2 regions of the Shouchella oshimensis genome follow, and region 2 is predicted to be linked to the other one. Evidence: a T-box and tRNA genes for the amino acid it is inferred to sense, from the RefSeq annotation. Region 2 holds a T-box; the other holds one or more tRNA genes.
The links. The T-box of region 2 lies ahead of NDM98_RS06575 (valine--tRNA ligase). A T-box ahead of a tRNA ligase gene usually reads a tRNA of that ligase, here a tRNA-Val.
Positions count from the first base shown of each region.

Region 1: it encodes a tRNA-Val, which carries the amino acid that the T-box ahead of NDM98_RS06575 (valine--tRNA ligase) is inferred to sense. The anticodon was not compared.

Region 1 covers NZ_JAMQJY010000001.1:926,496-941,534, reverse strand. Annotated here, with positions in the region: gene NDM98_RS05100 (NADH:flavin oxidoreductase) at 1-203, opposite strand, end outside; partial or broken gene NDM98_RS24565 (LysR family transcriptional regulator) at 343-1,198, shown strand; gene NDM98_RS05090 (ribonuclease FAU-1 family protein) at 1,611-2,204, shown strand; gene NDM98_RS05085 (GNAT family N-acetyltransferase) at 2,445-2,873, shown strand; gene NDM98_RS05080 (hypothetical protein) at 3,271-3,675, shown strand; gene NDM98_RS05075 (MarR family winged helix-turn-helix transcriptional regulator) at 3,969-4,418, shown strand; gene paiA (spermidine/spermine N(1)-acetyltransferase) at 4,441-4,959, shown strand; gene NDM98_RS05065 (S8 family peptidase) at 5,472-6,623, shown strand; gene NDM98_RS05060 (YrhK family protein) at 6,748-7,065, shown strand; gene NDM98_RS05055 (hypothetical protein) at 7,069-7,257, opposite strand; tRNA gene NDM98_RS05050 (tRNA-Val) at 7,479-7,552, shown strand; partial or broken gene nadE (NAD(+) synthase) at 7,941-8,752, opposite strand; gene nadD (nicotinate (nicotinamide) nucleotide adenylyltransferase) at 8,775-9,428, opposite strand; partial or broken gene NDM98_RS05035 (nicotinate phosphoribosyltransferase) at 9,489-10,950, opposite strand; gene NDM98_RS05030 (cysteine hydrolase family protein) at 10,979-11,527, opposite strand; gene NDM98_RS05025 (NUDIX domain-containing protein) at 11,585-12,379, opposite strand; gene NDM98_RS05020 (DUF4832 domain-containing protein) at 12,674-14,824, shown strand; gene NDM98_RS05015 (acyltransferase family protein) at 14,918-15,039, opposite strand, start outside.
Region 2 covers NZ_JAMQJY010000001.1:1,201,961-1,216,999, forward strand. Annotated here, with positions in the region: gene NDM98_RS06550 (type IV pilus modification PilV family protein) at 90-455, shown strand; gene NDM98_RS06555 (pilus assembly PilX N-terminal domain-containing protein) at 452-877, shown strand; gene NDM98_RS06560 (prepilin-type N-terminal cleavage/methylation domain-containing protein) at 868-2,427, shown strand; gene NDM98_RS06565 (bifunctional folylpolyglutamate synthase/dihydrofolate synthase) at 2,493-3,764, opposite strand; gene NDM98_RS06570 (hypothetical protein) at 3,918-4,085, opposite strand; gene NDM98_RS06575 (valine--tRNA ligase) at 4,317-6,959, opposite strand; T-box leader at 7,002-7,230, opposite strand; gene NDM98_RS24900 (YszA family small membrane protein) at 7,380-7,589, shown strand; gene NDM98_RS06580 (hypothetical protein) at 7,524-8,078, opposite strand; gene NDM98_RS06585 (hypothetical protein) at 8,042-8,233, opposite strand; gene ysxE (spore coat protein YsxE) at 8,329-9,846, opposite strand; gene NDM98_RS06595 (hypothetical protein) at 9,809-10,261, opposite strand; gene spoVID (stage VI sporulation protein D) at 10,283-11,278, opposite strand; gene hemL (glutamate-1-semialdehyde 2,1-aminomutase) at 11,667-12,953, opposite strand; partial or broken gene hemB (porphobilinogen synthase) at 12,947-13,935, opposite strand; gene NDM98_RS06615 (uroporphyrinogen-III synthase) at 13,932-14,735, opposite strand; gene hemC (hydroxymethylbilane synthase) at 14,719-15,039, opposite strand, start outside.

The DNA of each region.
Region 1 (15,039 bases), 280 kb from region 2:
CTATGTTTATCATCAATATACGTACCTTCTGTGATAATTAAGCCGAAACCTCCTTTAGCAAACGAACGGTAATAGTTAATCATTTTATCCGTTACAAAGCCTTCTGTTGTAGCGCTAATTCGAGTCATTGGTGCTACACCAACTCTATTTTTCATTTTTGTATGATTAATTCTAAATGAATCAAATAAGATCTTGTTATCCACGATTATTCCTCCTAATATGAGTGCTACTTAAAATTTGTTAACTATTTTATAGTTTAAATCGGTATTGAAATTTAGTAAAATAGATATATTAGATCATATCGTTCAATATATTTGAAGTGACATTAAAGGAGAGTTAATATTGGAACTTCGTCAATTAGTAACATTTAAAACCATCGTAGAGAAAAATGGATTTAATAAAGCTGCCGAGTACCTGGGGTATGCACAATCATCAATAACTACTCACATTAAAGACTTAGAGAAAGAATTAGGAAGTCCTTTATTTGATAGACTTGGAAAGAAGGTAATATTAACAAACTATGGGGTTCAATTTTTACCCTATGCGAATAAAATAATTGAGTTATATAATCAATCATTAAATATTAATAAAGAACCACAAGGAGATCTAACATTAGGAATTTCTGAATCATTGACGATTTGCCGAGTCCCTTTGTTGCTTCTAGAGTTTAAAAAGAAATACCCTAAAGTGAACCTTTATGTTAAGTCCCTAGAAAATTATGATGTAACTAAGAGTCTTCAAAGTGGAGAGATCGATATATCGTTGGTATTAGAAAAAGAAGAGTGGGTTCAAGAAGGACTTTATATTGAGGAGTTGATTAAGGAAACTATGGTCTTAATTAGTCCAAGCTTTTGAAAACAATGCTTCTAATACAGCTCTTTATTCTGATTTAAGATGCAGTTATAAGTCAGTATTTGATGAGTACATTTCATCTAATGATTTACACATTGAAGAAAGTTTAGAATTTCAAAGTATTGAAGCAATTAAACATTGCGTAAAGAATGGGTTAGGGATATCGTTAGTGCCTTTATTCTCAGTAAAAGAAGAAATAAAAAACCATATTTTAAGTGGGGAAATTGTTTCAAAAGATACTTCAACTCTTTCAACTTATTTAACGTACCATAAGGATAAGTGGCTCTCTCCGTCTATCATGAGTATGATTGAACTGATAAAAGAACATTCTAGTGAATGGAAATAATAGAGAACGAATAATTATGTTTTATTTATAACCAATGTTCGTTTTTAGAACGTTGAATGTAATTACAATTGTACTTCGAGTGATGCAGAATAGGGACATTATAGCTTCACCAATTCTTCACTACGTTAATCGAATGTGGACGTTTTTATATGAAATGTACGCAAATGAGATTGTTTGCAGGAGATAACACGTTTCCACGGCATTGAGTGCTTAGTGAGGTTGAACTCGTGTAGGTTTGATTCCTCCGGGCCGCTTATAGTTGTAACTAGTAGTACCATGGCTAATAAAGCTTTGGTGCTTTTTTATTTTTAATGGCAGGTTTTAGAAGAGAATTGGTGAATGTTTAGATAGAGGACTATGTTTATATGAAAGTTTAATAGGTTTTTGAGAATTACAGAAAGGTGTAATTGAGATGAATGAACTGTTATTTCATAATTTGCATTTACCATATGAGGTTAGAACGTTCGATATTCCCAAAGTGGGAATTAAAAGATTTGATAATAAATATCTTGTTTACGACGTTCTAATTGATAAACAAACAATACTTCGACACTACTCATTTAAAGAATATTGGTTTGAGATAAATATTAGTTTTGATATGGATGGAGAATTTCTTCAAGAATTGGATAAAGAAACAAATTTTGTTTGGAGTTACAACTTCGATATATGCTCTCCTTTTTTTGTAGAAAAAGGACAAGTTTATAATGTGGATTTAATGCTAGATGTATTAGTAAGAAGTGATGGGAGCAATTATCTTATAAAAGATGAAGAAGAATTCCTGGAAGGGTATGAAATGAACTGGTTCTCTGAGTATGAAAAAATAAACGCCTTAGAAAGCTGTAACAAGTTAGTGTCAATTATAAATGAATACAGATTGAGATCGTTCTTAGAAGAAATATACCCTTTCCAAGGTCTTAATCAATCCGGATTACAACCTAAATTGAAAAAGTCAAAATTAATGAACGACTCAATATTAGAAAAGAACAAAAGAATGTCTTTTTATTAGTATTCCTAAAGAATACACATCAGAAAGGGTTAATCGGTAAAAAAAGTTATTTGTTCTAATAGGTATTAGAGGTGTGTGTAATCAATATGGCCTCGCAATATGGAGAAGCAGAAAATGTAGGCCTCTTTCATCAAACGTGCAATGTCACATAAAATACGTTTCATTTGTTTTGTAGATCCAGTCATCATTCAGGATCATTCGATGCATGCGATTAAAAATTTTTACATGGAGGAGAAGGTAATGAAACTTAGTATAATGAAAAATGTTAACAATGAGAAAAAAACTTATATTGAGGATGAGCTTTATAAATATAACTTAGCACATTTTCCAAAAGATTTAAGAGGAAGGTATGAGCAAATACACTTATTTATAGAGGATGAGTATGGTAATGTCCGTGGTGGATTATTAGGTGAAGTCTGTTGGAACTGGTTAGAAGTAAATTATTTAATTGTGGATGAGGATATCCGTCATCTAGGCTATGGTACTAAGCTATTACTTGAAATAGAAAAAATAGCTTATGAGAAAAAGTGCGATTTTATAAAAGTTGAAACCCTTAGTTTTCAGGCATTAGAGTTTTATGAAAAACATAACTTTATCGTATATGGAAAACTTAATAATGTAGGGAGAGACTTCGAACATTACTTTCTAAAAAAAGTTCTAATTAATTGAGCGTAATTGAAAAGGAGGACTTCATAACAGACAATATTAAGGAATCACACAAGAATAAACTACATTAAAAAACGAACATTTCTAGCTTCACCAATTCTTCACCACGATATTTGAAAATGGACGATTATATATGAAATGGGCGCAAAGGAGTGCAAGTGGTGTGCGTGTTTGAAGGAGATAACAAGTTTCCACGGCATTGAGTGCTTAGTGAGGTTGAACTCGAGAGGTTCGAGTCCTGGGGTCCGCATACTAGTAGCATCAAGACTTTTAGAGCTTGTGTGCTTTTTATTTCATACACAGGTTAAAACTACCTTCTCTAAATTTTGTGAATAGAGTATGATTACTTGAAGATAGTTTCAAAATTTATTTAAGACAATAGAGGTGAGTAACGATATAAATGAAAACTGTTTTAATTCTAATAGGTATTTTGATGAATTTAATTGTTCTTAACTACCAGTTAGATTCATATATGCTATTTCTTTTTGTAGGTATCTTGTTTGGCATATATAAAGGAAATAAGGTAGGAGCTAATTTAAAAAAGATCTTTAATTTATATCGAATTAATTTTGCTAATATTAACAATAAAAGAATATCTGAATTCTTGTCAGCATTATTATTTGCTTTAAGTACAGATATACTAACGATTCAAAGATTTTTGGTCAACCAAGTTAACTCTGAAAATTTATTTTCTATAACAATCGTTATTCTTTATTCAACTGTCTTTGGATTAATATTATATCGTTTCCTCTTTATGAATATACTTCAAGAAGAATCTCGTAATATAAGGGAAGTGAAAGTTTAGCATTAATTTATATTAACTTAAGTAGAACTAAATCTGTAGGGTTTGTATAACGTGTTAATAAAAACGAATATTAATGTAGTCATCTCTACCGTTTCGCAAAATTAAGGGCCTAGTGAGGTTAAACTCGAGGAGGTTCGAGTCCTGCGGTCCGCATACCATTAGTACCAAGGCTTTCGAAGCTTTGGTGCTTTTTTTGTTTTATATTATTATTAATCAGAATAATTTTTGTTGCAAACGCAACAAAATGCAGATACATTATGAGTATATCTTTTAAAAAGAATTGAGGAGTTTGAATGGAAATACTGCGCGAAATTGGAATGATTGCAAGATCATTAGATTCTATTAGTAATATTGAATTTAAAAGATATGATCTAGCAAAAGGGCAATATTTGTATCTGGTTCGAATTTGTGAAAACCCAGGGATCATTCAAGAAAAGCTAGCAGAATTAATTAAAGTGGATCGAACAAGTGCAGCTCGAGCCATAAAAAAACTAGAAATCAACGGATTTATTGAGAAAAAAGAGGATGAACATAATAGAAAAATAAAAAAACTCTTTCCTACAGAAAAAGGAGAAGGTGTTTACCCTTTTATTATAAGAGAAAATGAACATTCAAACAGTGTCGTATTAAAAGGATTCTCAGATAAAGAAGTAGAAAATCTTTTATTATTATTACGAAGAGCTAGAAAAAATGCCGAAATCGATTGGGAATTTGTCAAAAAGGGAAACAAACGAAATTATTGAGTCAGAAGGAGCATGAGTTGGAATGATAAAAAGAATAGAAAAGTGCAAGCTTAAAGACGTAGAGTTAATTCAAAAGGTAAGTATTGAGACATTTAATGATACGTTTAAAGATCAAAATTCTTCAGATAATATGGAAGCTTACTTGTTAAAAGCTTATAATTTGAACCAATTAGAAAAGGAATTGAAAAATGATTCTTCCGAGTTCTATTTTATATATGTTAATGATAAAATCGCTTGTTATCTAAAAATAAACGTTAATGAGGCTCAATCAGAACAAATGGGTTCTGATTATCTTGAAGTAGAGAGAATATATATAAGAAAAGATTTTCAAAGTAAAGGTCTTGGAAAACATTTGTTTGAGAAAGTGATTACGATTGCAACTGATCTCGGTAAAAAGAAGATTTGGTTAGGCGTATGGGAAGAGAATAAAAAAGCTCTTGAATTTTACCATAGATTAGGATTTTTCCAAACGGGTGCACACTCTTTTTATATGGGTGATGATGAACAAATAGATCTAATCATGACAAAAATATTGGACTAGATATTCCTTAGGAGGAATATCTATTTATATTCCAAAGAAATTTAAGACTGATGATATTAATGAAATAATGGAAATTATAAAACAGAATTCATATCGAAAATTTGAATAATAGATTCTAAATCCTAAATCGAGAAAGAATATTTTTCATCCTTTAATAAATAATCAGGGGGAGTGTTTATTTCAATAGCACTTCCCCATTTAATATTATGTAAAGTCTGTTGTGTGTACTCAATATCTTTTTCACTTTTGATTATACTGTTCCGCAAATTTGAGGGTCAAGATCCGAAATATATAAAGCTCACTAAACAAATCTCTATCCACATGTGGGTGACTTTAGCATCTGTTTTTATCCTAGACATTAGACCTCTAGAGTAAACAATTTTCCTGTTAAGTAGATACTAAAGACTAGTTTTCTAGAAAAATGCTGTCGATTTCCCAATAATCAAGGTGAAATATTCGTGCTACTCTATCATTACCAGTTAAAGCTGGTCTAAAAATGAGGAGGCGACCAAATGAAAAGAAAGATTGGAAAACTTGTTGTAGGACTTGTTTGTGTAACAGCCCTTGTTAGTGTGACAGACTCAGCATCAGCTGCAGAAGAAAAGGTAAAGTACCTAATTGGTTTTGAAAAAGAAGCTGAACTTGAAGCTTTTACAGATGAAGTTGAGCAGGTTGGCGTATTCTCTATTGAAGAAGATCAGCAAAAAGAAGATTCGACTGATATTGATGTAGACATTATTTTTGATTACGATTATATTCCCGTATTATCAGTTGAGTTGGACCCTGAAGATGTTGATGCATTAAGTGAAGAAGATGGAATCGCATATATTGAAGAAGACTTTGAGGTATCAATCCAGCAATCGGTGCCTTGGGGTATTACTCGTGTACAAGCTCCAGCAGCGATTAACCGTGGAACAAATGGTTCAGGAGTAAGAGTGGCTGTATTGGATACAGGAATTTCTACACATAGTGATTTAACAATTCGTGGTGGAGCTAGCTTCGTGCCTGGTGAACCAAATACATCTGACTTAAATGGCCATGGTACCCATGTAGCTGGAACAATTGCAGCTTTGAATAACTCAATCGGCGTTGTAGGTGTAGCACCAAATGCTGATCTATATGCTGTAAAAGTTCTTGGGGCAAATGGTAGAGGAAGCATTGGAGGAATTGCACAAGGTTTAGAGTGGGCAGCTGCGAACAATATGCACATAGCAAACTTGAGCCTTGGTAGCGATGCACCTAGCTCAACTCTTGAGCAGGCTGTTAATTACGCTACAAGTCGCGGTGTATTAGTTATTGCGGCTTCAGGTAATAACGGTTCAGGTAACGTTGGATATCCTGCACGTTATGCTAATGCAATGGCAGTAGGAGCAACCGATCAAAATAATAACCGTGCTAACTTCTCTCAATATGGTGCAGGACTTGATATCGTAGCTCCAGGTGTAGGCATTCAAAGTACGTATCCTGGTAACCGCTATGCGAGCCTAAATGGTACATCTATGGCAACTCCTCACGTTGCAGGAGCGGCAGCACTTGTAAAACAACGCTATCCTTCTTGGAGTGCATCGCAAATCCGTAATCATCTGAAAAACACATCTACGAATCTAGGAAGCTCTACATTATATGGTAGTGGATTAGTAAACGCAGATGCCGCTAGTCGATAAGAGCAGGTTTTAATAAGAATAAAAAGGGAGTGGACTAAACGATGTCCACTCCTTTTTATTTTGACGATGTTTAATAAAACCATAAGCGGGAAACGGATAAAAATAAAAGGATAGGAGAGGAATTATGCTTTCAAAAAAAGAAGAACAAGACTATATTGATCTGCAAGCGGGGCGGTTTCGTCTCTATTTTAGAAAAAGATATCAGCTAATCACAACAGTAAATGACCTACTTATAGGTTTCTTTTTTGTGGTGGGAAGTATTCTAAACTTCTTCTCTTCCATTGAAATGGTAGGGAACTCGCTTTACTTATGTGGTAGCTTATTACTAGCAAGCAGACCCGTCCTGCGAATTATGCATGATGCATCACTACGAAATGAGATGAAGCATTCTCGTAATTATAACCCTACAAAATATCAAGAAGACGAAAAAACAACCAGTTAGTTGTTAGCTGGTTGTCTTCTCTTCATCGTTTATCAATTGAATGGACCATAATCGATCAGGTAATGTGTTTTTGTTTAACTTACTCGTCATTAACTCGGCATCAATAAGTGTTTTAAATCGTTTAACCGTAGGACTATTTGAATCCTTAAGCGCTTCTGTTTTACCATTAACTGTTCGGATGACATGATACATAGAATCGCCTGCCTACTGTATTAAATTAGGCTTCTACTAAGCCTTCTATCTACTATCTCATATCATCAAAAGATCCGGTAGTTCTGCACAAAAGACCATACTTTTGATTGAGCGTTTAACTAGATCAAAAGATGTGGTGATAGCTTACGGTAATGGTGTTGATTTATATTGACTTTATCAGATAAAAAAGGTACATTTATATATGTCTCAGATACATACTTGATCCGTTAGCTCAGCTTGGGAGAGCGCTACCTTGACAGGGTAGAGGTCATTGGTTCGAGCCCAATACGGGTCATACCGAAAACCCTTGATAGATAAGGGTTTTTCTTTTTGTCATTTTATTAAAATAAAGATCTTATCATATTCGGTGGAATTTTGGTGGCGATAACAAATTATTAACAAAAGCTTCGGAAGTATCCTTTTGTATAAGTGTTGATGCATGACTATATCTGTTTATTATTTATACTCTGGACCACTCGAAATGGTAAGCGTAAGCGAAAACACAACATATATATACCTTAGATCGTTAAATCTAATACTAGATATCTCCGAAACAGTCATTAAATTGTAGAAAAACCTTAAGATATTCCTCGAATTCAGGAAGTTTCCCAATTCGGTAGTGAAGACCAAATCCTTATTTCTTCATATATATCCCTATTCCACAGCTTTAGTTAGATCTAAAATTAGTATTCGTCAAAAGGAGTTACAGGCAACTGACGCTTATGTTCCGTAGACACATACCGCTCCTCAATAAGCTCCATCATTTCTTCAGAAAGCTGCTTTCCTTCCAAGTAATCATCCAACTGATCATAGGTGATACCAAGTTCGTGCTCATCGGATTGTTGTGGGTTTCCATCTAATAAGTCTGCTGTAGGGCTTTTTAAATAAAGCTTCTCAGGGGCACCAAAGGCATTGAGTAGTTCTTTTCCTTGCCTTTTATTTAATCCACTCAGTGGTAATAGGTCTGCACCGCCATCCCCGTACTTTGTGAAGAATCCGGTTAGTGCTTCTGCTGCGTGATCGGTTCCCAAAACAAGGAGATTTCCCATACCACCAATAGCATATTGTGCAATCATTCTCGTTCTGGCTTTGACATTCCCCTTATGAAAGTCGGATAGGGCAGAGCCAGTAGCTTGTAGATACTCTTTTTCGATAGCTACGACCGGCTCGAAAACATTAAATACGATGCTGTTGTCAGGGTTGATAATTGTAATGCAAGTTGTGCGTCCTCTTCATCCTTCTGACTTGCATAAGGAAGTCTTACAGCTGTAAAAGTCACATCAACGCCTTCTGATCGCAACTCTTCAACAGCGAGTTGAGCTAGCTTCCCGGCTAAAGAAGAGTCTTGGCCACCGCTTATGCCAAGTACATATCCTTTTGCCTTCGTTGATTTCAAATAGTCTTTTAGAAAGGTTATTCTACTTTTAATCTCTTGATTTGGGTTTATTGTCGGTTTAACGCTTAGTTCTTTTATGATTTGCTGTTGAATGGTCATGTTACATCGCCTCCGGATTTTTTTAATTGGTTGTATGTTTATAGATCTCGTTCGTGACAATATAATCATAGACATCATCTCGCATGAGGTATTGAGGGTACCTGCCCATACTGATCTCATCTCGGATATAGCTAGAACTGATTTCCATAGATATGCCTTTATCAACTAAATGAAATCTAGTGCCATCATGGTATTTTCGCAAAATAGGGCTTTTTGATATTTCTTTTAACATGTCAATATTGTCTCTAGACATCACAACAAACTTATTATTCTTTATTAATTCCTCTCTAAACTTCCACCTTTGGTGAGGCTGCACACTTTGGTTATCGATCTCAGCTAGAATGTCAGCACCCATAATGAAATAATGTTCGTCATCAGGGTATTTCTCTTTGAAGTATTCCATTGTGTGGTACGTGTATTGTTTGCCAATTCCTGCTTTTGCGTTCATTTCAAAATCATCAGCTTTAAAAATTGGATTGTCTTTTATCGCTAATTGGATCATATTCCATCTGTCTTCATCGCTTGCTTTCATCTTTTTTCCATCTCCACGACTGCTAACACATGGGACAAAAATAACGTATTCGAAGTTACATAGATCAGCTAATGTTTTTGCTAAGAATAAGTGAGAGTCTGTGATCGGGTCAAAAGATGAACCGAAAATGCCTACTTTACCCATTGGTTAAACCTCCAGTAATATCAAGATGATAGGGGAGGGTGAGCCTCCCATTGCTTGTATCTATTGAATTCTATCAGAGACTTTCTGTTTCACTTCAGCAATTCTCGCCATTTTGTTATCCCAACATAGTTGACTAAGATCTACAGGATATTCTTCTGGCATGACCAATCGTTTATATTCATCCCATAGAAGCTGTAGGTTAGACGTAACAAATGATCTAATCTCTTCTAGGCTAGGTTGAGTATAGACGCATTCTCCGTTATCGAAAATGATGTGATGTAGCTCAACAGCCTCATAATCTGTCACAACTTTTTTTACAAAGGTATGAACAGGGTGGAACATCGTTAATTGTTTTTCTTCATTCGGCTCTTCAGTATCTAACGCGATATAATCTCCTTCTGATTTACCGTTTCTGTTATTGATGATGCGGAAGACTCTTTTAAGTCCAGGTGTTGATACTTTCTCTGGGTTTGCGCTTATTTTAATCGTATCAACCATTTCTCCATCTTCTTCGATTGAAACAAGCTTATAAACTGCGCCTAAAGCAGGCTGATCATACGCTGTAATAAGTTTCGTTCCTATACCCCAAACATCAATTTTTGCTCCTTGTGATTTTAAATTCATAATCGTTTCTTCATCAAGGTCATTTGAAGCAGAAATGGCTGCATCGGTATAACCCGCTTCATCTAGCATTTTTCTAGCTTCCTTAGATAGGTAAGCTAAATCTCCGCTATCTAATCGAATGCCTTTAAAATGGATCGTTTCTTTCTCTTCGTTTGCCACTTTGATGGCATTTGGAACACCAGATTTCAGTGTGTCATACGTGTCAACCAAGAAGGTGCAATCTTTGTGGGTTGACGCATATTTTTTAAACGCTGTGTACTCGTCTCTATAAGCTTGAACCAGTGAGTGTGCATGAGTACCGGCTACAGGAATTCCAAATTTCTTTCCAGCGCGAACATTGGAGGTTGCATCAAATCCAACCCAAATAAGCGGCTCTTGTTCCCCAAATAGCTGCATCCATTTCTTGAGCACGGCGGGTTCCAAATTCCATAGCCCGATCATCACCGATAAGTTGTTTGATTCTTGAAGCCTTTGTAGCAATTAACGTTTGATAATTGATGATATTTAATAAGGGTGTTTCGATTAATTGAGCTTCAATTAATGGAGCTTCGATACGTAAGATTGGTTCATTACCGAATACCAATTCTCCTTCTTTCATACTTTTGACGGTCCCAGTGAATGTAAGGCCGCTCAGGAAATCAAGATAGTCTTCTTCATATCCTAACTCTCGAAGGTAGCTAATGTCACTTTCAGTAAAACCAAAGTTGTTTAAAAATTCGATGACTCTTTCAAGTCCAGCGTACACAGCGTATCCATTTCCGAAAGGTAGCTTTCTAAAGAAAAGCTCGAACACTGATTTCTTATTTTCTAATCCATCGTTCCAATATGTTTGGGCCATATTAATCTGATACAAATCCGTGTGCAGCATGAAACTATCGTCTGAGTAAGTGTTAGTCATTGTGTTTTCCTCCAAATGTAATGTTTTTTTAAACGAGTGTTGCTCCAAGAGAATTTTCGAAATGTCCGAGTGCCCATTTGTGTCCTTCTGCATTAAAACTAGCTACTGCATGTTGATGAATCACGATCTTGAAGCCTTTATTGTAAGCATCGATTGCGGTGTGTAAGATGCATATGTCTGTACATACCCCAATCAAATGAATCTCAGTGATCTTTCTTTCTCTTAATTTCATTTCGAGATCCGTACCTGCAAAAGCGCTATATCTTGTTTTATCTAACCAGTAGGTGAGGGAGGAGTCCTTATGTTCTTGGTACAATTCATGTAATTCTCCAAAAAGGAATCTACCCTTAGTACCTTCTAGATTGTGCGGTGGAAATAGATTAAACTCTGGATGCATTTGATCGTTTTCCTTATGGAGATCAATCGCAAAAACAACATAAGATTGATCTTTAAGAAAGTCCTTAGTAACTTTCACTATTTCTTTTTCAATGTCTTGACCAGGTTTTCCGCAAGTTAGTTTCCCATTTGTATCAACAAAATCAACTGTGTAATCAATATTTATCAACGCCTTATTCATAACGTCCTCCGTTTCTTCTGTTAACAGAATGTTAATAGTAAAGGGTAAAAAAAGAAATTAATATCTAGCCGTGTAGATTGGTTTAACGATTTCCATGTCAATAAACGTATAAAGCTGTGTGGGTGTTTTTGATGTTCTTTGTGTTGTCATTCCTGGAACTGCAGCAATAAAAGGTAATGTTTTGATCTTTCTAATAAAAGATTGATTACTTGATATGGCTGGATCTTTGGTGACAGTCAATAATACTGCTTGAAGTTCTGAGAACGTGAAATTTTTAGGTAAGAACTCTTTAGCAATGGTTGTTTGTAATAGATCTGTTTTGATATTCTTGATGGCTTCTTTTATTATCTTGTCGTGATCAAAAGCCAGTTGTGATGTGGAAGCTAACTCCAATACTTCTTCAATAGTGAAGAGATGTACTTCGGCTGCATCATCATTTGCTTTTCTATTAATGAGATGGCTCTCAGGAACGATCGCATAATGTGCATTTGTGATAATCCATCCTCGTGGATCGCGCCCTGGCTGATCGTAAACACTAAAATGCTTAACATGAATATCCTTTATACTTGTTTCTTCGAGGAGTTCACGCTTGGCTGCCTCATAGGCGGACTCGTTCTCTTGGACAAAACCTCCAGGTAAGGCCCATTTTCCAGCTTCAATGTTGACATCGCCTTCTGCATTAAGATCCGACCTTTTAATCAACAGAAGCTTCAGATCCATCTTAGGTGGTTTGTATGCTTCTGTATGTGTAGGAACGATCGTGAAGACTGCGATATCAGAAGTATATCCATCTGGAGTTCTAAATTTTTTTACATCGTATTGCTCAAGAGCTTTGTGATTACTTGAAGACATTTGTTCCCTCCTCAACGTTACATAAGATAAAAACGTTTTATTAATTAACGTTTTGTTAATTGTTATTAGTATAATACACTTATCAAAGAAAATGCAACTGTTTTGATATATTTTTTTTGAAAATGTTAAAGGCAATAAAGCTTTAGTTTGTTGAGATCATAAAATAGCTGCACTTATTAAAGTTTGACGATAACCGATAAAATAGAAAGGGTTGGGCTTTGGGTGGGAATATAATTAAGAGGGGGAAGGAAAGGGAAGACCGAATATCAATATCTAACGGAGGTTGAGGTTCATATGAAAGAAAACACTAAATTAGTACACTATTTTTTGGTTTCTGTTCTACTTATAACGTTATCAGTAACAGTTACTACTGTAAAAGTTGAAGCAGCATTTTCAGACTCAATTACAATCATTGATGACTTTGAAAGCTATGCCTCAGATGATGAATTAAAAAGTACATATAGACTCTGGTCATCTGGTGGAAATACTGTCGATTGGTCCTTAAGCCAAGAGCGTGCTTATGATGGTACAAATTCTATGTTAATCGTTCCTAAAGAGCCCTTAGACTCATGGGTAGCTGTATCTCAACATTTTACTGTGAGTGATTGGACAGATTCTACCGGTATTTCATTTTGGATACATAATGATGCTGATGAACCGTTAGCATTTAACTTTGATATTAAATCTGGATCAAACGCGTATGGTCAAGAAGGGACGTTTACAGCGTCTTTTAAAGAAGATGGAAGTTCTTCATGGGAAGAGAATTCTTTTGACAGCATATTGATTGTCCCAGAAGATTTTGCTGGCCTTATCCGAATGGCTTGGGATCAATTTACAGAGAAGTCGTGGCAATGTCCACAAGGATGTGACAATGATTTAAACCTAGCTTTAATTGAAGGGTACGAATTTGGCTATAATCCACAGGCGAATTCGACAAATAGAGTGTATATAGATTCAATCAGTCTATGGGGAACCTCGGAAGGCGGTTTAGGAGGATCTTTGGCTCCTGAGTGGGCAACTCCTGCGAACACGTTTAATCTTACTTATTCACCCGCACCGATTGATAACCCGTTAAAAGGATTTTTACCCTTTAGCGACTCAGCAGCATGGCGGATAGATGATAATCAACTACCATATAGTATGGAATTCTTCTATATTCCTCTAAATGATATTATGACGAATTTCAATGAGTATGATTGGAGCAAGTTAGAATCTAGAGTAGACGATATAACGTCGAGAGGAAATCAGGCTATTTTCAGGGTGTATCTCGATTATCCACATAAGCCAACTGGAATCCCTCAGTTTCTACTTGATCTCGGATTGGAAACAAGAGACTATCATTACGAAAGCAATGGGGGATCAAATGGAACGAGTGTGGCCCCAAATTATAATGACGAGAATCTACAGCTCGCATTATTGCAGTTTATTGAAGCTCTTGGAGATAAGTACGATGGAGATTCAAGAGTTGGTTTCATACAAGCTGGTTTAATAGGGTTTTGGGGTGAATGGCATACGTACCCACAGGATGGATGGACTCCAATTGGAAGTTGGGATGGTGAATTGGCTGAACACGAGGATGGAATTGCAACCGATTGGATGCCAAGTTTAGCCAACCAAAGAGCCATTTTGCAAGGCTTGGATGATTCATTTAATGAAACAAAAATACTTGCACGCTATCCAACGGAATTTAATCGTGATTTAAATATTGGTTATCACGATGATTCTTTTGCGTTTCAGACCTTACCTCCTAGTTTAGGTGGAAAGGACTGGCACTTTGCGGGGCGTCTGCAAGCTAATCAAGTGATTGAGAAATGGAAAGCAGAACCAATCGGTGGAGAAATGCGTCCGGAAATTCAAATCGAGATGTGGAATAACGATCCGCCTCAATATTTAGGTGAACCTATTGAAGGAGCACAGGGAGAGGATTATTACAAAAGTCTAGAATTAACTCATGCATCTTGGCTAAAAATTCAAGAAGTTTTCCAAACGCCACTTGAAGCAGATGCTATTGAACGAGCGCGTGAAGGTTCACGTAGTTTGGGGTATGAGTATTTTGTACCAACTGCCTATGTAAATTCAGACAGTGGTCAATTACAAGCAGCGATCCACATTCAAAATACTGGTGTGGCTCCTTTCTATTATGATTGGGAAGTGGATATAGCAGCAAGAGATCAGAACGGAAAAATAAAGGAATGGACTACCGACTGGGATCTCTCATACATCATACCCAATGATGAAGAGACAGGAGATACGAATGAGGTTTTGTTGGAGTGGACGAGTAACACTTCGAATGTAAGTGAAGGTAGTTATGATATTTTAGTTAAAGTCGTTAATCCTTTATCGGAAACTCATTCTGATGCGAAAGGATTTCATTTTGCTAATGAAGAGCAGGAAGACAACGGTTGGCTCGAAATCGGTCACATTGAGGTGAAAGGTTCACGTTAAGATTCACAGTTAGTGTTATGTCGCTGACTACATTGAATGATGGATTAGAAAAAGCATATACCGTAATCCGGTATATGCTTTTACTTTCTACGTTTATCCATAGTTTTGCTTACGTAGCTCTGAATCTTGTGAACGTTTTTTTTGTGAAAAAATCAAAGTCTCTTTAATCCAGATCGCCCCGTTATATATAGGGTTAAAGATAAGCATTGGTACGG
Region 2 (15,039 bases):
TACAGTTCTTTCAGACTTATTGTATAATAAAGTAAAAGTTTTGGATACATATGATTAATTTTATTTTCATCACGGTTGGAGGCGAAGATATGCATCGAAATGAACACGGATTAACATTAATAGAGTTGCTTGCTTCGATGGTGATCCTATCGATCTTTGCCATCGGATTTGCAACCATGCTGATGAACGGAATTAAGGCAAATGAAATAAATAGAATTGAGATGGAAGCAACCCTTGTGGCACAGTCTGAGATTGAGAGTATGAGATTAAATCAGGATGCTGCTTTTTGTACTGCTTCTGAGAAACCAGTCGAGAGCTTTCTCACAAAACGAACAGTTAAGCAGGAAAATGGCATGTGTCTTATTTCTGTTGAAGTGACAAATGACAAAATTCCTGGTTCCGCTATAAAACTAGATACAGAAATTAGCATACCAAAGGCGGTCACCACACCATGAGAAACATCCTACATAATCAAAAAGGCGCCGCGCTTCCCGTTGTGTTAGGAATCATTGTAGTTGGAACGCTTGTCGCTCTAGGTCTATTAGGTTTTCTTTTTAACGAGGTGAGCAAAAGCCAAACGGTTACGGAAGGTATCCAAGCCAAATATGCCGCAGAAGCAGGCGTAGAGCGTATGCTGAATGAATTAAATGGGCCAAAGCCAGAAGAACTTATTAACATCAAAGATCTAAGTTGCAGCCCAGCAAAGGTTTCAACCAATAAAATAAACGAACATAACATTCGACTTAGCTGTGACATGACAGATAATCAGCTTATTTTAAAAAGCGAAGCAACTGGTGAACACACACACACCACTACGGTTACATTAAAAGTGACACAGAAATCACCACTCAGACTGGAGGTGGAATCATGGAAATAAGAAAAGCCTTATCTAACGAAAAAGGTCTCACCCTTATTGAAGTCTTATCAAGCATTGCAATCCTCGTCATCGTGCTCGGCATCGGCATGGCTGCACTCGCCCAAAGCAGCACACTAACAAATGAAATCAGAGGCGAATCCCAGGAACGACAAGACATGCAAGTAGGATTGCTAGAGTTGACGAAGGCTGTGCAGGAAGCGAAGGATATTAAAAAGGGTACGGATGAATACAATTTTGAAATAACAAATACCGATAATTCCATCAGTAACTATTGGCTTGTTGATGGTCAATTAAATTCAGACGTCAAAAGTGGACAAACTCCAGTTGAAGGCGTTCGGAAAGTGACGATTGTAGATAAGAAAGGAATTACTTTAGAAATTGATGATTTGGAAGAGCCCGTGGTGCTTGCGCAGCGGGGTGGTGGTGTGATTGAGACTGGATTGGGTGCACCGGATGAGGAGGAAAACTGGGAAGATCGTAAGCCTGATGTGGTTTGCATGAAAAATGAAAAAATAGACTTCAGTGGTTACAAACAATTTGAAGAAATCGCGAAGAGACAACATTGGGGAAAAGATAGTATTAGATGTGATAATACAAGTGGAACTCTTACTATATGGAACGAAGTCCCTGTAAACCTTACTAATGGAGACATTACAATATATGCAAATAACATTGTTCTTAACTATCAAGCAAGCTTCTCATTAAGTAATGGCAGTGTTTATTTACCAAAGACAGAAATTTTAAGTATTGAAAATCACGGGACATTTGTCGTAGAAAATGGCGGCTTATATGTTAATGAACAAATAAATCTGCATAATAGTAGTACTCTATACGTTGGAGGAAAAACTGTTGTAAATAAGGATTTTAATAGCACTAATGTAGGAAATAAATTCACTTCAAAGGGGGATTTTATAGTTCTAGGAAATGCTTCGATATATCAAGCTCAAATGATAGATATTGAGAAAACGTTCTACATAAGAGGAAATCTAACTGTAAATTACAGCGCTTCGAATAAAATCAATATTGGTGACAAATTAATAGTTGGAGGAAATGTTGATCTTCATCAAAGGTTCACCTTTAACGGAAAAAATGGAATATGGGTGAACGGTAATTTTACCGCGAAAAATGAATTAGATATTTCAACTGAATCAATTATTTCAATTCGAGGCAACGTAACCTTCTTATATAGAGGAAAAATGTCTAGCAACTCTTCTATTCATATTGGTGGGAAACTTGATTTGGCAAGAGAAGCTACTGTAACTAGCGGGGGAAATTTGTATATTGAAAAAGGTATTAAACTTTCTCCTAAATCAATGTTGATTGTTAAAGGTGAATCATATATAAATGAGCGAATTACTTTTCCAGAAATTAAAAGCGAAAGTGAGAAGTATGCATTTAACACCTATGGCAACATAACATATACAGGACCTGTTGAAGGTACTATTAATTTCCCATCTAATTCTTCAATGTTTAATGCCGCTTCGGAAGAATTAATACCTAAGGTTAATACGATGGTTTACTTTCCTGATTTTCCGCCAGTACCAAATTAATGTTTTTATTTTTAAAGGGGTAAATAAAAAATTTTATTTACCCCTTGTTTGAATTAAATTCATCTCTAACGAATAGCTATCTTAAAATTATCATTCTTCAATTCCCCACGAACCTCTGAAATAAAATACAGCGACCCCGTAACTAAAATCAACTCATCTTTTTTCCATTGATCCATCAACAACTCAAGTGCATTCTTCCAGTCCTTCTCCGCATTAGCTTGTATACCATCAGGGGTTGCATTAAGTAATTCCTCTGCATCCGCAGCCCTAAAAAAGTCAAAGCTTGTCCATATAATCTGGATATCCATTTCACTAAATGGAGCCAGTAGCTTAGTCACATCTTTTTCTTTTGTCATACCTGCAAGCATTTTGATTTTATGATTCGGATAATGATTTTTCAGGGTAGCGGCTAAAGCCTGCATCCCCTCTTCATTATGAGCCCCATCGGCGATCACGAGTGGCTGTTCCATTAGTTGTTCGAATCGTCCTGGCCAATTGGTTAAGGCTAATCCTTTTTTACAGGCTGCATCTGTGATTTGATAACCTGCGTGTTCTTTCAAATAGAGCATAGCCATTAGAGCGAGACTTGCGTTTGCTAGTTGATGCTCCCCTTTCATGGATGTTTTTAGTTGTGTTAGTCGTCCTAACGGTGAATCAAATGTAAAACTTTGATCCGCTTGGTTAATCAATGTATCTGTAATATAAAAATCTTCATCTAATTGATAGAATGACGTGTCTCGTTCAATGGCTGTTTCTTTTAATACAGCTAATGCATTTATATTAGACACACCTGAAATGACTGGAATTGCTTTCTTGATAATTCCTGCTTTCTCTGCAGCAATCTCTTCAATGGTTGAACCTAGGATATGCATGTGGTCGTGTCCAATGGATGTAATAATTGATAGAAGTGGTTTGATGACATTGGTTGAATCGAGTCTTCCTCCAAGCCCTACCTCTACTAATACGATATCTGGCTTTGCAACATGGGCAAAATATTCAAACATAATTGCCGTAATGACTTCAAATTCTGTTGGAGATTCTAGCTCTGTCTGAGCTAATTCCTCAACAAGTGGACGTACCTTGTTGGCTGCGGCTACTAGATCCTGTTCAGAAATGGGTACGCCATTTAGGGAAATACGTTCTTCAAAACATTCCATATAGGGTGAAGTGAAGGTGCCTACTTGATAGTTGTTCGCTTCAAGCATGTGGCGCATAAAGCTTACGGTTGAGCCTTTTCCATTTGTTCCGGCTACATGTATCATATTTAATTTGGATTCTGGATTCCCCAACTTCTCCAAGCATCCAATCCATTCGTTTAAGTCCTGGTTTGATTCCAAACGGTAACAGGCTGTGGATCCATTCTATTGTTTGCTCTCGGTTGTTCATATTTTATCCCCCACTCCGTATGCCTTAACGATCTCTACTCTGTCTTATTATAGCGAGGATTGGTGGTTGAATTCAATATGTGTAGGATTTGAGCAGGAATTTCTTCATATTTTTCGTTTGTTGTCGATTAAAAAAGCAAGGATAAAAGAGCTGTGTATAAGCAGAACTGTTGCTATAGAGATCGCGATACTCTCTATTAAAGAACTAAGTAGAAAAGCGATAACAATTGAACCGATCAGGACTAATACAGCTAAGGCAATTTTTGATTTCATGAATCTTACTCCTCTTTTTAAGTGATTTTTGTATTAATTCGCTTAAAAACTAGGGAAGTCCTTTGTTGGATAAGCTCTTTTAAATTGGTGATTTCGTTTTATTAGTGAGAAATCACTTTTATCAGTAATGAGACACTTTTATCGACAATTAGCTCCCATCACGCTCCGCACTCCTGCTCACTTCAAAAAAAAGCCGGAGACACACATCTCTGCGTGACCCCGGCTTTTTTCTTATGCTTGTAATTCTGCAATTCTTGATTCAACTGTTTTGCGTTGTTCTGAGTAATCTGCTTGTTTTTTCTTTTCTTCTTCAATTACGTGTGCTGGTGCTTTGGCAACAAAACCTTCGTTGCTAAGCTTTTTGTCGACACGTTCGACTTCTTTTGTTAAGCGTGCGTGCTCTTTCTGCAAACGAGCAACTTCCTCTTCAATGTTCAGTAGGCCAGCAAGCGGTAAGAAGAGCTCTACTCCACTTAGAACCTGAGACATCGATTTCTCTGGTGCTTGAATCGTGGTTGAGATGTCGAGTTTGCTTGGGTTACAGAATTTCTCAATAAATATTTGTCCTCGCTCTAGCTGGGCGAGCGTAGTGTCATTTCCTGGACGTACAAGCAGCTCAATTTGCTTGCTCATTGGTACGTTCAGCTCGGAACGGACTGCACGAACAGAACGGATGACTTCTTTAAGTTGGTTCATGTCATCAATGGACTCTTCAAAGATAAATTCAGTAAGTACAATCGGCCATTCTGAAACTGTGATCGACTCACCTTTGTGCGGAAGATGCTGCCAGATCTCTTCAGTGATAAATGGCATAATTGGGTGAAGCATTCTCATGGTTTGATCAAGAACATAAGCTAAGACAGAGCGTGTTGTTTTTTTCGCAGCTTCGTCCTCTCCGTATAGAGAGAGCTTTGCCATTTCAATATACCAGTCACATAAATCGTCCCAGATGAAAGTATAAAGCAGTCGGCCCACTTCGCCAAATTCATATTTATCAATAAGACGGGTCACATCTTTAATCGTTTCTTGCAGGCGTGTCAGAATCCACTTGTCTGCTACGTTTTTCTCGCCGCTAAGATCAATGTCATCATAACCCAAATCTTCCATATTCATGAGAGCGAATCGGGATGCGTTCCAGATCTTATTTCCGAAATTCCATGTTGCTTCGACTTTTTCCCAGTAAAAGCGCAAATCATTTCCCGGGGAACTGCCTGTTGTTAAGAAAAAGCGCAAGGCATCAGTTCCATATTTGTCAATAACATCATGCGGGTCAACACCATTGCCTAGTGACTTACTCATCTTACGTCCGTCCTCAGCACGAATTAATCCGTGAATCAATACGTCGTTAAACGGGCGTTCTCCAGTGAATTCAATTCCTTGGAAAATCATACGAGCTACCCAGAAAAAGATGATATCGTATCCTGTTACAAGGGCACTTGTTGGGTAGTATCGTTTAAAATCAATTGCTTCTTCATCTGGCCAACCCATTGTTGAAAATGGCCATAATGCTGAACTGAACCAAGTATCCAGTACATCATTGTCTTGATCCCAGTTTTCAGCGTCTTCTGGTGCCTCATGTCCAACATAGATCTCACCAGTTTCTTTGTGATACCATGCAGGAATTCGATGTCCCCACCAAAGCTGACGAGAAATACACCAATCACGAATGTTATCCATCCAACGTAGGTAGGTTTTTTCAAAACGGTCAGGGACAAAATTTACTTTGTCATCTGTTTTTTGTAATGCAACGGCTGCATCCGCAAGTGGCTGCATGTTTACAAACCATTGTGTTGATAAGTAAGGCTCAACAACTGCTCCACTTCGTTCTGAATGACCAACAGAGTGCGTGTGTTCCTCAATTTTAAAGAGAATTCCCTGTTCTTGTAAGTCTGCAACAATTTGCTTACGGCATTCGAATCGATCTAAACCGTTATATTGAGCCGCATTTTGGTTCATTGTTCCATCTTCATTCATGACAAGGATTCGCTCAAGGTTGTGGCGATTCCCAATTTCAAAGTCATTTGGATCGTGGGTTGGTGTGATTTTTACAGCACCTGATCCAAATTCCATGTCCACGTAATCATCTGCAACAATTGGAATCTCTCGTCCAACAATCGGTAAGGTAACGGTTTTCCCAATCAAATGTGCATATCGCTCATCCTTAGGGTGAACCGCTACAGCCGTATCACCAAGCATCGTTTCTGGACGGGTTGTTGCTACTTCTATTTCGCCACTACCATCTGTTAGTGGATAATTCATATGATAGAAAGCACCTTGAACATCTTCGTGAATAACTTCGATATCAGATAGAGCCGTTTTTGTTGCAGGATCCCAGTTGATAATGTATTCACCACGATAGATGAGTCCCTTATTATAGAGCTTAACAAAAACTTCATTTACCGCTTTTGATAGGCCTTCATCTAAAGTAAAACGTTCGCGTGAATAGTCAACTGAGATTCCAATTTTAGACCATTGGTCACGAATAAACTGAGCGTATTCTTCCTTCCACTCCCATGTTTTTTCGACAAATGCTTCTCTTCCTAAATCATAACGTGTTACGCCTTCTTCTTTTAGCTTTGCTTCTACTTTTGCTTGAGTTGCAATCCCTGCATGGTCCATTCCTGGAAGCCATAAGGTGTCGTAGCCTTGCATCCGTTTTGTTCTGGCTAAAATGTCTTGAAGTGTAGCATCCCATGCATGACCAAGATGAAGTTTTCCAGTTACGTTTGGTGGTGGAATAACAATTGAATAAGGTGTTTTGTTCTCGTCCCCTGTTGCTTCAAAGAACTTACCCTTTATCCAATAGTCATACCATTTTGCTTCAGTGTCTTTTGGGTTGTATTTGGTTGGCATTTCTTTTTTGTGTTGTTCCATACCTACTGCCTCCTTTTTTTTCATACAAAAAAACCCTCCATCTCAAAGGACGAAGGGTTTCGCGGTACCACCTTTGTTTGCAAAAGGCAGATAATCTCTACTTAATGCACACTCAATCTGTTAACGGCCAGCACCCGTCCTTGCTTACTGAATGTTCAGCAAGGCTGCTCACGGGCGACCTTCTACCTAACCTACCTGAGAAATCTTCCAAGCCAATGGACTTCTCTTTCTGTGAGGGGTCACGTATACTCTTCCCGATCTTTGCATGTCTATTTTAATATATATTATTCTATCTTGTTGCATCACTTTCGTCAATATTAGCATTGCCTATTTTTCCCGAGCTTAATCCGGTTTGTTTCCCATTCCACGCGAGTTCTGCATAGTATGTAAAAAAAGGGCGTATAAAAGGGGGATGTGCACGTGTTCCATCGAAATAAGCGGCCACCTTATTGTCCACCAAAAAACAAATGGGGACCATGGTCGTATCTAAAAGCAGTCTGCTATCAATGTCTTTTGCCTATCATTTGTTTTCAAGCCATTAGGACCTTACTGCTGCCAACTACTTTAGACTTTCTCCTGCTGGTTGCTTTGATTGTGCTCTACTGCTCGATTTCCTTGAATCTTTTTTAGAGGGGATCCCATCCACCTATAAATAAGATAACTTATAATAGCAAATAAAAGACTACTTATTGTATTTAAAGGGATGATGAGGATGTCGTCCCAAAGTGACATGCTCGCTATACAGAATCCAGTTCCGACAATCAAACTCAGCCATCCAGTTAGCTTTAAAATGAGCGGCCTATGTACGTTATGGCGATTGGTATGCACATAAGTCAGGATCGCTAATCCACCGTAACCAAATACGCCAAAAATAACAAACGGCATAATCGATGCATGGGTTAATGTCGCACCACTATTCCCATACGATGCAACACTGATAAAATGAACAGCAGCCTGTAACAGAAAAAAAGCAGCTAAGATCAAAAAACCAGTCCCAATCATCGAGAACAACATCGTGCGCCACACTACTTTGCTTATCTGACCAATTTCGCGATCAAAATACGATTGAATTTCGTCTCCTGTTAGATGGTTGTTACCTTCATTTTCTTTCCGCGCCAATACAGCTGCTTTTGGAATGTATGTAGCAGCTGGTTCGCTATGGCATTTGGCAATTGTTTTGTTTCAAGATACGTCTTCATTTCTTGATACCGTATTTGATCCTGCGCATTCAGATGTAGATCCTCTGAATAATCCTTCACTAAATCCTCGCCCATCACAGGTGCCTCCAATCAACCATATCAACTCTGTCTATCTTGATCACGGAGCAATACATACAGTATAAGGAAATTGGCTGAATTTCGCAACATGTCTAGGATAGAGTCTCATTGGATGCTGGTAGCAATCTTGTAGCTAATCGTTGTACCTTTCTCATCGCAAGTATTCTCTTTTCTAGCCTTTGCACATGAGCAAGCTCGCTCCAACCATTTTCCTTTTTAAGATAGGAATCCACTGCATACGCAATTGGTTCAGGAAAGCTTAAATAGCTGCATAATAACTGCTTCTCTTCATCAAGTAGCGGCAAATGATGTTCGTATCGTGCAAACAAGCGCAAGACTTCTTCATCTGACCACTGAGCATATGGGAAGCTATACCGGCAAAAGGTGGCTAGATCACGTGCAGGTGTGTCCAAGCTTACTCGTTCGAAATTAATGAGTAAAGGTTCATTTTCAGGAGTAAATAAGGCGTGACTACGGGACAGACGACCATGATTTAGTACACTTCGGTATTTGCCTTTCTCTTTCGCTGCCTCATACCAGTCATTAAGCTGTGCTTTTGCCACTTCCGCCATCTGGTCAAGTGTATGGATGTGTGTTAAAAAGGTCAGTTCAAAAGGGGACATATAAATCTTTTGTTCAGCCTGATCAGCAAAATGAATTAACTGAAGCTGGCGTGCTTCCCACTTTTTCAATAACTCTCGATAGGACTGCTCTAATTGCTCCAGAGAAAGCTCTTGGGTTTTGACTGTAATTCGATGAATCACACCCATTTGATCCATAAGCTTCTCTTCCATTGACTCTCTGGCTGTGTATTCAGGAGACTCAATCCACGGCATTAGATAATAACTCGCATTACCTATCGTGATCGTGTATTCTCCGTATTTCGTTGGGATAAGTGGTACAGACTGTTTGTAGCCAAGTTTGGTTAATCGATGCATGGCGTGAACAAGCTCATCGGCTTGCGCTTGAGATAAGGTTGTCTCTTTAAGAGCAAACATGCCTCTTTGAGAGGTTAATTTTTTTACTTTACCTGCTCCAATCTCTTCAATCTGATCTGGATAAATATCGTAATGAAACAAGATGGTCTCAAACGGGTACTCTACAGACTGATTCATGAGTGCTACTTCCTCCCATCCAAGCCAGTCGGCCACGTCTTCTACTAATCGTTTTGATATGTTCCATTCTTCCTGACATGTGTGAATGGTTGATTTAATCAAATCAACTGATTGGTTTCGCAAATCTAGTTCAAGGATAGGTAGCAGTTCATATGGGATAAGACATTCAGCGAGTAAGAGTCCACCTTGAATTTTTGAAAAATCAGGAAAAACATCTTCGATAGCATCTAAAAAGTTGGAGATTTTCTCCGTAGGATGCTCTCTGTACCACTCACGTATAAACAGTTGAATGGATCGATAGCCTTGTTCTGGGTATTGATCTCCCCCAACCCAATGTAACATGCCGTGTATCGTTTTTGCGTGCCCACCTACTTGTAGTCGGTCTATGAGAGGTAATGGATTTTCTTGTGAGCGTTTTGATCGAATATTGTTTGCTTTTTTTAGACGAGTTTTTCCTTCATGAATCATATCTCTGAGAGCTTGGTTGAAGTGCAAGTGGAAAACGCCAGATCTGTTTTTCTAGCTTCATGAGATCTGGTTCCTCATTCACCACAGGTTTGATCTCAAGCTTAGTTTCCAATCCATACCGAATCATTAAACCTACTAAGGTTCCCCATACCTGTCCATTTTCTTGCTGACTAAATGCTTGTGTGATTTCATCATGGACCGATACCCGAGAAGAGTTCCAGGGAATGAAGGAATCTCCATCTTTTGTCCGAATCATTCGGTCAGCTAGCATAACTGGAGCGAGATAACAGTGATCGCGCCAGTTAATGTGCCAGTCCAAAAGATCTTGATCCTCCCAAAATCTAATTCTTTTTAATCCGTGATCTGTTTCAATGATTTCCTCACTCAGAGATACTGCATTTTTCCAGCCATATTGCTGCTTAAGCTCCTCCAGCAGGTCCATGATGACTCCTCCCTTCATGGCTTATGACTGAACCGGAATGTAGAGAATCTGCCCCGCTTCAATTTGATCAGCCTCTAAACGATTGGTTCGAATTAGCTGACTTGTTGTCACATCATAACGATCTGCTATTGTATCTAGGGATTCATCTTCTTGAATGATGCACATTTTTAATCTTGTAAATTGCTCATCGCTTTTCGCCATCATGCCTGTTAAATAAAGCGCATTCTCTTCTCTTTCCGCTTTTACCTCTTGAGGCTGATCTTCGTTTTCATCGATCTCTACTTCTTCTGTTTGTTGTCGTTCGATGTTTGGCTCAGACTGCTGTGGAGCGAGGGTGATCCGTTGCAAGTCTGAGTAGCTAGCTTGCTCTGTCACTTCACTAGGAGGTTCCACTTGCACTTCCACTCGTTCAACTGAGTCATCGCTTGCTACTGTGCTAGTTGGAGTCGGTAATTGATAGGCTTCATAAGAAAAAGATGTATCTACAACCTGTTCGTCTTCCTCTATTCTGTTTGGTTCATCTTGAACATCCTCTGGCTGATCCTCCTGACTGCTAAGCTCGTCTGCCCCAGTCATACCACTAATCGAGATATCGGCTGTTAACTGAATGCAGCTTTTGTCAGGCACATCATAGTCAAACGACTCCACTTCTACATAGATATCCTGCAAATTTTGAATACGATCTAATGGAATCGTGACATCAATCGGGAAAAAGTGCTTTAAGTCTCCTCTTCCGTTCTCTGAAATACGCACTTCCTCAATGGAGCGAAACGACGCTTGTTCACGGTACCCATCGTCTTCATTCTGCTCGGAGTCTTGATCTTGGTTTGAATCTGCCAATAGGTATTCTCCTACTAACCTTAATCCACCTACAATGCTTACTTGATTGCCTTCTTCCTTAATGGCAATCTCCGGAGAAAGAGACATACCGAGAATTTCTTCTATTTCCTGACCTTTGTTCAGCCACACCGATTCTTCTACCGTCAGCGTTAATTTTGAGGGATGCTCCTGCGCCATACTAACTCCTCCTTATCAAATCAAATCCATTTACACTCGTACCTATACAATCCGTACATGGAAATCCTATGCGGCAAACAAGGGGATTATGACAAAAAAGAGACTGACAGAAGTATACGGATAATTTATAGAGACGAATGATTCTAAATGAGTGTAGTAGTGAAAGGGGAATCTGCAGACTCATCGCTCCCGGATGTGAGAGCTACAGAATTTTAATAAATTATTACTGGGTATATAACGTCAAAAATAAATGGAGATTGTTGGATTGGTGCGTGTCCTAACTTTAGCCTGACTCTCTTTTTTAATGAACAAAAAAACCAACCCATTATGTGAGCTACTCAACATAATGGGTCGGTTTTGGTGGTACTTAAACACTCTTGTCCTGATCCTATTCTATTCTCGCAAATGCACGTTCTGCTGCTGCAATTGTTGCTTCGATATCTGCGTCAGTGTGTTTTGTTGATAAAAACATTCCTTCAAACTGTGAAGGTGGTAATGAAATACCTTCTTCAAGCATGTATCTAAAATATTGAGAAAAGATTGCTAGATCTGAGGTTTGTGCTTTTTCAAAACAATCTACTTTCTCATTGGTGAAAAACAAGCCAATCATTGAGCCTGCACGATTAATATGATGTGGAATTCCGTGTTTTTCAGCGGCTTTTGTCAAGCCTTCTTCTAGTCTTTTTGCTTTAGCAGCAAACACTTCATAATCCGCTTCAGACAGCTGAGATAATGTTTCATAACCTGCTGTCATTGCCAATGGGTTACCAGATAGTGTTCCTGCTTGATAAATCGGTCCACTTGGTGCAATTTGCTCCATGATTTCACGTTTGCCACCAAACGCTCCAACTGGAAGCCCACCGCCTATTACTTTTCCAAGGCAAGTCAAATCAGGTGTGACACCATATGTTCCTTGTGCACAATGGTAGCCAACTCGAAATCCGGTCATTACTTCATCAAAAATGAGTAGTGTGCCATTTTCCTCAGTTAAGCTGCGTAATGTCTCAAGAAAACCATCTTCAGGAGGCACAACACCCATATTCCCTGCAACTGGCTCCACAATGACCGCTGCCAGATCATCACCAAACTCCTTAAAAGCATAACGAACACTTTCGATATCATTGTACGGTACTGTTAACGTGTTTTTAGCCACAGCTTCTGGTACACCAGGACTGTCAGGTAAACCTAAGGTTGCAACACCTGATCCTGCTTTAATCAACAACGAATCTCCATGCCCATGATAACAGCCTGTAAATTTTAGAATCTTTGAGCGCCCTGTAAATCCTCTCGCAAGTCTGAGCGCACTCATCGTTGCTTCTGTACCTGAGTTAACCATCCTCACAACTTCTATAGAAGGAACTCGATCAATCACAAGTTCAGCAAGTTTTGTCTCTAATTCACTTGGTGCCCCAAAACTTGTTCCTTTTTCGGTTGTCTTTTTAATCTGTTCAACCACTTGTGGATCCGCATGTCCTAAAATCAGTGGTCCCCAAGACAACACGTAATCAATGTATTCATTACCATCAATATCACGGATCTTTGACCCACTGCCGCTTTCCATATACACAGGGTTCATATCCACTGATTTAAAGGCACGAACTGGACTGTTCACACCACCTGGCATTAGTGGTTTTGCTTGTTCAAAAGCAGCTTTTGACTTTGAGAAATTCATGATTCATTCGCTCCTTTCATCCACCTTACTGCGTCCTTCGCATGGTAGGTTAAGATCAAATCTGCCCCCGCACGTTTCATGCTAAGTAATTTCTCTAGTACAACTTCGCGCTCGTTAATCCAACCATTTTGAGCGGCAGCCTTCACCATCGCATATTCACCGCTGACATTATAAGCTACTAGCGGTACACCTGAAAAATTCTTTACTTCACGAATAATGTCAAGGTAGGACAATGCTGTTTTACAATTAAGAAATCAGCGCCTTCATTTAGATCGGATTCAGCTTCACGTAATGCTTCTTCGCGATTTGCAGGATCCATTTGATACGTTTTCCGATCACCAAAGGAAGGAGCTCCATGTGCTGCATCTCGGAATGGACCATAAAAAGCTGATGCATATTTAACCGAATAGGCCATAACTGGTACATGTTCAAATCCAGCCTCATCTAAACCATGTCGAATAGCTGTTACAAAACCATCCATCATATTAGATGGTGCAATAATATCCGCCCCTGCTTTTGCCTGAGAAACAGCCGTTTGCGTTAAGATTTGCAGGGATGGGTCATTATCAATTTCATTATCTTTAATCACACCACAATGCCCATGATCGGTAAACTGACATAAACATGTATCAGCAATGACTGTCAGTTCAGGGTAGGCTTCTTTTATAAGCCGTGTTGCTTCTTGCACGATTCCATGATCGTGAAATGCAGATGAACCCTCAGCGTCCTTTTCTCCTGGTAGACCAAAAAGAATAATAGAAGGGATGCCTAAATCGACAACTTCTTTTACTTCCTCTAGTACTTCATGTAATGGCCATTGAAAAACACCTGGCATCGAAGCGACCTCTGTTTTTTCACTACCTGTTTCTTTAACAAAAATCGGATAAATAAAATCATCCTGATCTAATTTCGTTTCTCTTACCATTCTGCGTATAGACGCTGATTGTCTTAATCTACGGTGCCGATCAAAATCCAATTTTGTCATGAATGTTCACTCCTTTTTAAACGAACAAGCTCTTCTACCATTGCTTCAGTAGTAAAAATCTCTGGAACTGCAGCGACACACAGTCCGTTTTTTCTAGCTTCTTCTGCTGTTATGTTACCAATACAAACAATTTTTGCATCAGGGAATAAGTGACTTACATCATTCGTTAGTTGCTGTGCGATTTCTACATAATGACGAACAGTAGACGAACTTGTAAATGTAAGAAAACTTAGCTTGGTTTGCTGCCTGACGAGATGTGTAATCGTATCCTTTGCAACACTTGGAAAAAAAGTTTCATATACAGGTAAATCGTTCACCTTACGTTCGGCTTGAACAAGCCGTTTTGCCAGAAGCGGTCGAGCAAGATTTCCTCGAGGAATTAAAATCGTATCTCCTTTGTTTGTTTGCTCTAATATGGCTTCTGCCAATGATTCTGCTTCATATTTTTTCGGTAACAGATGAATGTCTAATCCGAACTTATTTAATTCACTAGCAGTTTGCGAACCAACTGCGGCAATCTTTGCAGAGTCACGAAGTTTTATACGATCCTCTTCAGACAGATGCTCTAAAAAAAATCTTACACCGTTTACACTCGTAAAAATCAGCCACTTAAATGAACTAAGTTTAGCTAATACTTCCTTTAGTTCCTTTTGTTCTGCCATTCTCCGCACGTTAATCAAAGGGACTTGTAGAGCTTGTCCTCCCACCTGCTCAATTTGCTTAACAAAGCGAGCAGACTGAAGTGGTGCTCGTGTGACAAGAACCTTAGCCCCATGTAGGGGACTAGGAGTCAAGTTCACTTTTTACCTTTTCTAAGATTTCTTCTGCCCCTTGTTCTAACAAGGCAGCGGCAACAGATTCTCCAAGCTCAATCGGAGAGCTACCTGTTTGTGTATCGTGTATTAACACTTTGCCATCTGGTGAACCAACTAAACCAGTAAGCGTGATCTGATTGTCTTTGATGATGGCATAACCGGCAATAGGTACCTGGCAGCCTCCCTCAAGGGTGTGTAAAAAACTACGCTCTGCTTTAACCGTTTGAGAGGTAATAGGGTCATTAATTTTTGCAAGTAAGCCCATTAGTTCTTGGTCGTCACTGCGACA